Regions from separate parts of the Acidicapsa ligni genome, predicted to be linked through region 2. Evidence: riboswitches for the same ligand, from Rfam matches in the RefSeq annotation. Region 2 holds a riboswitch; the other holds the start of a gene.
What was found. Region 2 has a riboswitch for cobalamin ahead of metE (5-methyltetrahydropteroyltriglutamate--homocysteine S-methyltransferase). Riboswitches for the same ligand answer to the same signal wherever they lie in the genome.
Positions count from the first base shown of each region.

Region 1 (3,869 bases), on a different contig from region 2:
GGAGCCTTCGGCAAGCTTGATGCGGGTGCGCATCTCTTCAGACCACAGGCCGAGGGCCTTGAGTTCGTTCACGAGGTACTTGTTGATCTGCATGAACTCGCCCGACAATGTCTCGCGCTTGAACATGTTGGAAATCTGCGGCTCGATGCACTCATAGCAGCCCACGATGGACGCAATGGTTGCAGTCGGTGCAATGGCGATCATGAGCGAGTTGCGCATGCCCACAGTCTTCATGCGAAGACGCAGAGCATCCCAGCGCGCAGTGTCCTTTGGCGTAACGCCCCAGAGATCGAACTGGAATTCACCATGCGCGGCGCGAGTTTCGTTGAAGGCCGCATGCGGTCCATCTTTCTCGGCCAGATCGCACGAGGCCGAGATAGCGTGGAAATAAATCTCTTCCTGGATCTTGGCTGAGAGCTCGCGGGCTTCTATCGAGTCAAAGGCCCAGCGCAGTTGGAAGAAGACATCTTGAAGGCCCATGACGCCAAGGCCCACTGGACGCCAGCGCGAGTTCGATACGGCAGCCTGCGAAACCGGGTAGTAGTTAATGTCGATGACGCGGTCGAGCATAGGTACAGCGTGGCGAACTGTGGCCGCAAGCTTATCGAAATCGAACTTGCCATCCGTCAGGTGACGGCCAAGGTTGATGCTGCCGAGATTGCAGACGGCTGTCTCTTCGTGCGACGTAACCTCGGTGATCTCGGTGCAGAGATTAGAGAGATGCACCGTGTTGCCGGGATGGCCGGTCTGGTTGCACTTTATGTTGCAGGCATCCTTGAAGACCATCCAGCCATTGCCGGTCTCGGCAAGCGTACGCATCATGCGGGCGTAGAGGTCGCGGGCCTTGATCTGGCGCTTGTAGAGCTGTTTCTGTTCGGCCTCAATGTAGGCCTTTTCAAAGGCTTCACCATAGAGGTCGGTGAGCTGCGGCACGTCCTTGGGATCGAAGAGCGACCACATGCCGTCCTCATCGGAGCGGCGCATAAAGAGATCGGGAATCCAGTTAGCGAGATTGAGATTGTAGGTGCGGCGTGCTGCATCGCCGGTGTTATCGCGCATCTCAAGGAAGGACTCGACATCGGCATGCCAGGGCTCGAGATAAACGCAGGCAGCACCCTTGCGCTTGCCGCCCTGATTGACTGCGGCAACGGACGCATCCAGCGTACGCAGCCAGGGAACGATGCCGTTTGAAAGACCATTGGTGGCGCGGATCAGCGAACCTTCGCTGCGAATGCGATGGAAAGCAAGGCCGATGCCGCCGGAGAACTTCGACAGCAATGCAATCTGTTTATAGACGTCATAAATCGAATCAAGCGAATCGAGCGGCGAGTCGATGAGGTAGCAGCTCGACATCTGGCTGTGCTTCGTGCCGCTATTGAAGAGCGTCGGCGAGCTGGGCAGATAATCGTGCGAGGCGAGGAGATTGTAGAAATCCACAGCTTCATTCACGCGTGTGGAAAGCCCGGCAGCAACGCGCATGAAAAAGTACTGCGGCGTCTCCGTGACCTGGCGGGTGATTGGGTGACGAAGCAGGTACCTGTCGTAAACAGTGCGCAGGCCGAAGTACTCAAAGCGGTCGGATAGGCGGTCATCGATGGCCGAGTTCAGCTTGCGCGCATTGGCGTTAACGAACTCCCATGCTTCCTTGGAGACGACGCCCTCGCGGCTGCCAATCTCGACCGACTGCGAAAAGGAGTAGATATTCTGCCCGGCAACTTCCTTCGAGATGGTCGCGAGGAGTAGACGTGCAGCCAGGCGCGAGTATTCCGGCTCCTCGGCAATCAGAGAGGCTGCGGTCTGGATCGAAATGGAATCGAGTTCGCGGGTGCTGGCTCCGTCGAAGAGGCCACCGATAGTCTTGCTGGCGACGCGGATCGGATCGACGTGAGGAAGACCGTGGCAGCAGCGCTCGACAGCGCGGACGATCTTGTTGACATCAACGGGTTCGAGGCCGCCGTTGCGCTTGCGGACCTGCATCTGGGGAGTTGGGTCGGCTGGAGGAAAATTCGGGTCGAGGTCAGATAGCGACGACTGGTGGAGCGAGGCTGAGAGAGCAGATTCAATCGTGGCCATTTTGGGGAATGGTCCTTTCCTTGGGTTCAGGATTCTTGCAACGAGTTTCATTCGTACAAAATCGGGGTTTAAATTGGGCGCCGGGGAGGATTGGTCACGGGTACGGACAGAAGTCGGCGATAGAACGGCGGACTCGTGCGGATCACCCGATCCTCCCCTCGGAGGCGTGTGTTGCTCATATGCCCTTCGGCATCCTTCTCGGCAGGTATTCGGACTTGCAGGCAACCTGAAAACAGCGACTTCCCAACTCGAAAAGAGCTGGGTACTGAGTCGGAGCTATCGTTCCTGCTTACCGATGCGGGGCAGTTCCGGAAGTTCGCCGGCTTCCCTTTTTTCATGCTGGTCATGGAAACGGCTCGTGATCAGCCACCGTGAAGTAAATCGACTATATCGTGGATCGGCGGCTGGAGCAACAACTATATGTTGGGGTATATGTGGAAATCCCATGAGTCTCGAAATGCCAATTTGTGCTCCGTTTTTTGGCAAAAGTCAAATGAGTTTCTGGTACGGAAACTTCTTCGGCAACGGGACTTTAGTCATAGGCTCAAGCTGTTTTTCTCTTGCCTGAAGAGCTTTTTTGCTCTGTCTAAAAAACACGGCTGTGTGCATTTCAAATCCGGCCGCAAATCCATAGCCACTCCTCCATTCTCCACCTCGCGAACATTATTTTTCTCAAATGCGTATGGCCTTGCATCCTCACGGGAAATTTGCTGCGGATAAGAAAGTAGAGGCGCATGAGAGAGCAATTGAGCTGGCAGCCGGACTTCGAGCAACTCGTAGACGAGCACCAGTCGATGGTTTTTTCGTTGGCATGGCGAATGACAGGCGATCGCGGAATGGCCGAAGAGGTGGCGCAGGATGTGCTCCTTGAACTGGACCGCAATCTTCGTAAGCTTAGCTCTGCCGATCATGTGCGCTTCTGGCTGCGAAAGGTTACAGTGCATCGCTCGACGGATGCGCTGCGACGCAGGAACACGAGGGAGCCTGGATGGGATGAAGGCTTCTGGGTTGAACTTGAGGAACGGCATGGGCTGGTCGAATCCGATGAAGGATCTGCAATGTCCATGCGCATTGAGGAATTGATGGCAAGTTTGCCGGAATCACAGCGGGCGGCGCTGATTCTTCGCTACCAGGAAGACCTGACGCCGGAGGAAATTGCAGCGACGTTGAAGGCTCCGGTAGCGACGATAAAGAGCCAGTTGCAGAGAGGTTTGAAGCTGCTGCGGCTGCGAGCCAGCAATTACCTGAAGGAGTATGTCCGTGGAACATAACGAGCGACAGGAAAAGAACGAGAAAAAGGAACGCAGGGATCGAAAAATCGAGCAGCATGAGATTGAAGAGTTCGAGCAGAAACTGCGATTTGCACTGCAGCATCGCGCCGCTCCCGTGGGGATGAAACAACGCGTGCTGGCGCTGGCCAGGGAACGCCGGCAGAAGCGGCATGGCTGGCAATGGATGATGCAGCGGGTTACGGCTTCCCTTGTGCTGGCAGCGATGGTCGGCGGAGCCCTGGTCTATCACCAGGTGGACGAGCGGCATAAGGGCGAGGCAGCGCGAGAACAGGTAATGCTTGCGCTGAAGATCACAAACAAAACGCTGAATCGAGTGAATGCACGGTTGACGGACGACGATCAGTGAGCCCCGGCGGCGAATGCCCCGGTTGTTTTCACTGCTTTATGGCGCGGCTAAACCACGCCCCTTCAAAACACATTTTTTGACGCTGGAAAGAGGACCGAAATGAAGAAGACCGGGATGAAGACGAGAATGAAAAAGATGGGGATCTGGGTGGGGGTTTT
Region 1 covers NZ_JAGSYG010000001.1:157,857-161,725, forward strand. The annotation lists gene OHL19_RS00605 (ribonucleoside-diphosphate reductase subunit alpha) at 1-2,073, opposite strand, end outside; cobalamin riboswitch at 2,257-2,462, opposite strand; gene OHL19_RS00610 (RNA polymerase sigma factor) at 2,808-3,344, shown strand; gene OHL19_RS00615 (hypothetical protein) at 3,334-3,711, shown strand; gene OHL19_RS00620 (DUF4252 domain-containing protein) at 3,826-3,869, shown strand, end outside.
Region 1: it holds a riboswitch for cobalamin, as region 2 does, so the genes downstream of both, OHL19_RS00605 (ribonucleoside-diphosphate reductase subunit alpha) here and metE (5-methyltetrahydropteroyltriglutamate--homocysteine S-methyltransferase) in region 2, are expected to answer to the same signal.

Region 2 (3,869 bases):
CAACCCGATCCTTTCCTGGCGTCGAATGCAGGCCGCAGTCTCTTCTTCGACAAAGCGCTCGTACTCTGCTGTTTGCAACGTTCCCTTGCGCCATGCAGCGCGCTGCTTGCGCACCTCAGGTGTTTGCGGAAACGAGCCAATCGTCGTCGTAGGCAGCAGCGGCAACCGCAGGTGATTCCTCTGCTTGCGCGCACGTTCAGGATAAGCCGAAGGTCGCGCAAAATCCGTCGCCACCAATTGCGCCAGTGCATCCCGAACCTGCGTATTCACGCTGCTCTCAGCTACCTTGCGACGATCATGCCTGCGACGATTCTCGGCAAAATCCGCCGCAAATTTTTCCTTGCCTCCAGCCAGCCACGCAATCTCATCCAGCTTCTGCGCAGCAAAGCTCAGCCACTCCTGCAACTCACCCGGTAACGCAGTCTCATCCTGCGCATCATAAGGTACATGCAGCAACGAGCATGAGGGCGCAATAAGCAGCCGGTCAGCACCAATCCGCTCCTGAGCCTTGGCAATCATCACAGAAGCAGCATCCAGATCGGCAAGCCAGATGTTGCGCCCATCCACTACCCCGAGGCTCAACGTCTGTCCCGCACGCACCGCGTCGAGCACAGCATCCAACTGCCCCTTGCCGCGCACGAGATCCACATGCACCCCAGCCACGGGCAATGAAAACGCAAGATCCAGATTGTCGCCCAACTCATCAAAATACGTAGTAAGCATCAGTCGGACATCGACACCGGCGAGCTTCTCGTAAGCGGTACGATAAGCCGCCTTGTGAATCTCGCTAAGATCCGTCACCAGGCACGGTTCATCGATCTGAACCCAATCCGCACCGGCACTCTGCAGATCCTTCAAGACCTGAACATACGCAGTCAACATACGCGGCAAAAGCGTAAGCGGATCAAAGCCGCTATCCACATCGACAACCTTGCCCAGCAGCAACAACGATATCGGTCCCAGCAGCACCGGACGAACTCCGGCATTAACCTCACGCGCCTCGCCAAACTCCGCCAACAGCTTCGAAGTATCCGGCACAAACTTCAGTCCTTCAGACCACTCCGGCACCAGGTAGTGATAGTTCGTATCGAACCACTTGGTCATCTCCATCGCCGTATGCTGTTGCGAACCGTGAGCACTGCTCCGCGCCATCTCAAACAAACGCGGCAATGTCACCACACCCTCGCCAAACCGCTCCGGCGTAGCACCCAGCAGCACCAGTGCGTCCAGCACCTGGTCATACAGTGGAGAATCATTGGTAGGAATAAAATCGATCCCGCGCTGCTTCTGAATCGTCCAGTTCTGCAAACGCAAATGCTTCGCAACCTGCAGTAATTCTTCTTCCGCAAGCTTGCCGCTCCAGAAACTCTCCAGCGCAAACTTCAACTCGCGACGCGGACCAATCCGGGGAAAGCCCAGATTGGCAGTATGCAACTTAGCCGTAGACATGTTTCGGTTCCTCTCATCGTTAATAGACAAGGAACCACCCGTGCGTTGGCACGCGCGCAGATGCGCGAGACAAAGGCTTGCAGGTCCACCCTCGAGACCAGTTGCCACAAGACGCACGCCGCAACAGAGTAAGCTCCGCTACAGTGGTGGCGCACAGGCCGGTATTCGGACTTTGGGCAACCTACTTGACGCCGCTTCCCATCCTCATCGGACAGTGCGTGGCTCATCGCCATGCGTCGTTCGTTCCCATCACCGCTGCGGGGCAGCGCCGGAATCACACCGGCTTCCCGTTGAACGGAACCTTCTCAGGGGTTCTGCACCTGTACCTATCCAGTGTAGCCGAGCGCGGCTGACACCCAGTCAACTGGCCAGCCTCAATACAACAACACCGCCACCCGGTAAGCCGCGAATGTTGCCCCGCCATTCCCACCCGAACCCTGCGCTGGGCACGAACCAACCGCAGCCTGCTTATACTTCCCCGACGCGATCCGCTCCTCCAATTGGGGCGGCAGCTTCGAAAGATCCGCACTCTGCCATCGCATCAGAAACAGCGGCTTCATCCCCGTCGGCGTCCCCTCTGCCTCGCCATCCTGCAGCGCGCAATACTTCCGCGCATCCTCCGCCTTCGATAGCAGAGTCAGCCCCTTGCCCGTCAGCATCGCACCAATCTTGCCCTCGATCTGCCCCGCATCCATTGATTGCACCGAGACCGAATAATCCGCCACGGCATACAACACATGATGCGCCGAAACAATCCCCACCCCGATGCGATCGATCTTCGCATTCATCAGGTTCGCATGATGCACGTCGGACTTCATCCATTCCTCATGCACCTGCTTCGGCGAGTCGCCAATGGCAATGTTCTCCTCCACCAGGCTAAAGTGCGCGCCCGCCTTCGAAGTACGCTCCGCCACATCCGGCTCGCCACCATATCGATGAGAAATCGGCCCCTCTTTGGACATCAACTCGGCATGAGCACGCGCCGCCGCAGCCAGCCCTGGATCGACCACCAGCGCCGGTAATCCCTCTGCAACCCGTGCCTGATTGGCAAGATCGACAACCTTCTGCTCCTGCGCCGCCTGCACCTCTACATCCACCGGATCCTGCGCCAGCGCAGCAACCCCGCACACACCCACCGAAGATGCCATCAGCAGCACCGCAAACCTCTTGACCAGTCGCATCCGCATTCCTCAAACCTCCGCCGCTTCGGCTTCAAATCACGATATGCTTGCCTGAGAGCAATGGCAATTCGCACACACATTCCGAGCTCTTCCAATTGGATGCGCCGTCAGCCGCTCGCAGTCATCGGCCTCGTGCTATTAAGTATCTTCGTCCTCGCCGGCCTGCTCGCTCCCTGGATCGCGCCCGCCAGTCCAGCCTCAATCGACCTGATGCATCGCCTGCAAGGCCCCTCAGCGGCTCACTGGTGCGGCACCGATGAACTCGGCCGGGACACTCTCTCACGCCTGCTCTGGGGAGCTCGTCTTTCACTCGCCGTCTCCGCCTCCGTCGTCAGCATCTCGCTCGCCCTCGGCCTCGCCATCGGCGGCCTCGCAGGCTACAAAGGCGGCTGGATCGATCACACCCTCACCGTCGTCGCCATGAACACCTTCCTGGCCCTCCCCGGCATCCTGCTCGCCATAGCCTTCGCCGCATTCCTCGGCCCCGGTTTTCAGAACCTGGTACTGGCTCTCGCCATCGGCGGCTGGGCCGGATACGCCCGCCTCGTCCGTGCCCAGGTCATGGCCGTCAAAGAACGCGAATACGTTGAAGCCGCACGCGCCCTCGGAGCCAGCGGACCACGCATCTTCTTCCGCCATATCCTCCCGAACATGATCCAGCCGCTGCTCGTCCAGGCCGCCATCGGCATGGGCGGAGTCATCCTCGCTGAAGCAACCCTATCCTTCCTCGGCCTTGGCATCCCCGCGCCCACTCCAAGCTGGGGATCAATGCTCAACGACGCACGCGCCCATCTCTTCGACTCCCCACATCTCGTGCTCTTCCCTGCCCTAGCAATGGCCCTCGCCGTCCTCAGCTTCAACTTCCTCGGCGATGCTCTTCGCGATTACCTCGACCCACATACCCGCATCCAGATCGGCGTATGAAGATAGGCGTACTCTCCGACACCCACGGCCTACTTCGCGCAGAGGTTCTGCCCCTGCTCGCAGGCTCAGACCACATCCTCCATCTCGGCGACGTCGGCGATCCAACCATCCTCGAAACACTCATAGCCATCGCCCCCATAACCGCAATCCGCGGCAACATAGACAGCAAGGGCCCATGCGCCAGCCTGCCCGCAACTGAAGTCGTTACTCTCGCAGGAAAAGACTTCTATCTCCTGCACGACGTGCATCAGCTTGACCTCGAACCAGCCGCCGCAGGATTCGCCGCCGTCCTCTATGGCCACTCCCACAAACCTT
Region 2 covers NZ_JAGSYG010000006.1:23,674-27,542, forward strand. The annotation lists gene metE (5-methyltetrahydropteroyltriglutamate--homocysteine S-methyltransferase) at 1-1,449, opposite strand, end outside; cobalamin riboswitch at 1,589-1,788, opposite strand; gene OHL19_RS18420 (CAP domain-containing protein) at 1,824-2,630, opposite strand; gene OHL19_RS18425 (ABC transporter permease) at 2,691-3,554, shown strand; gene OHL19_RS18430 (metallophosphoesterase family protein) at 3,551-3,869, shown strand, end outside.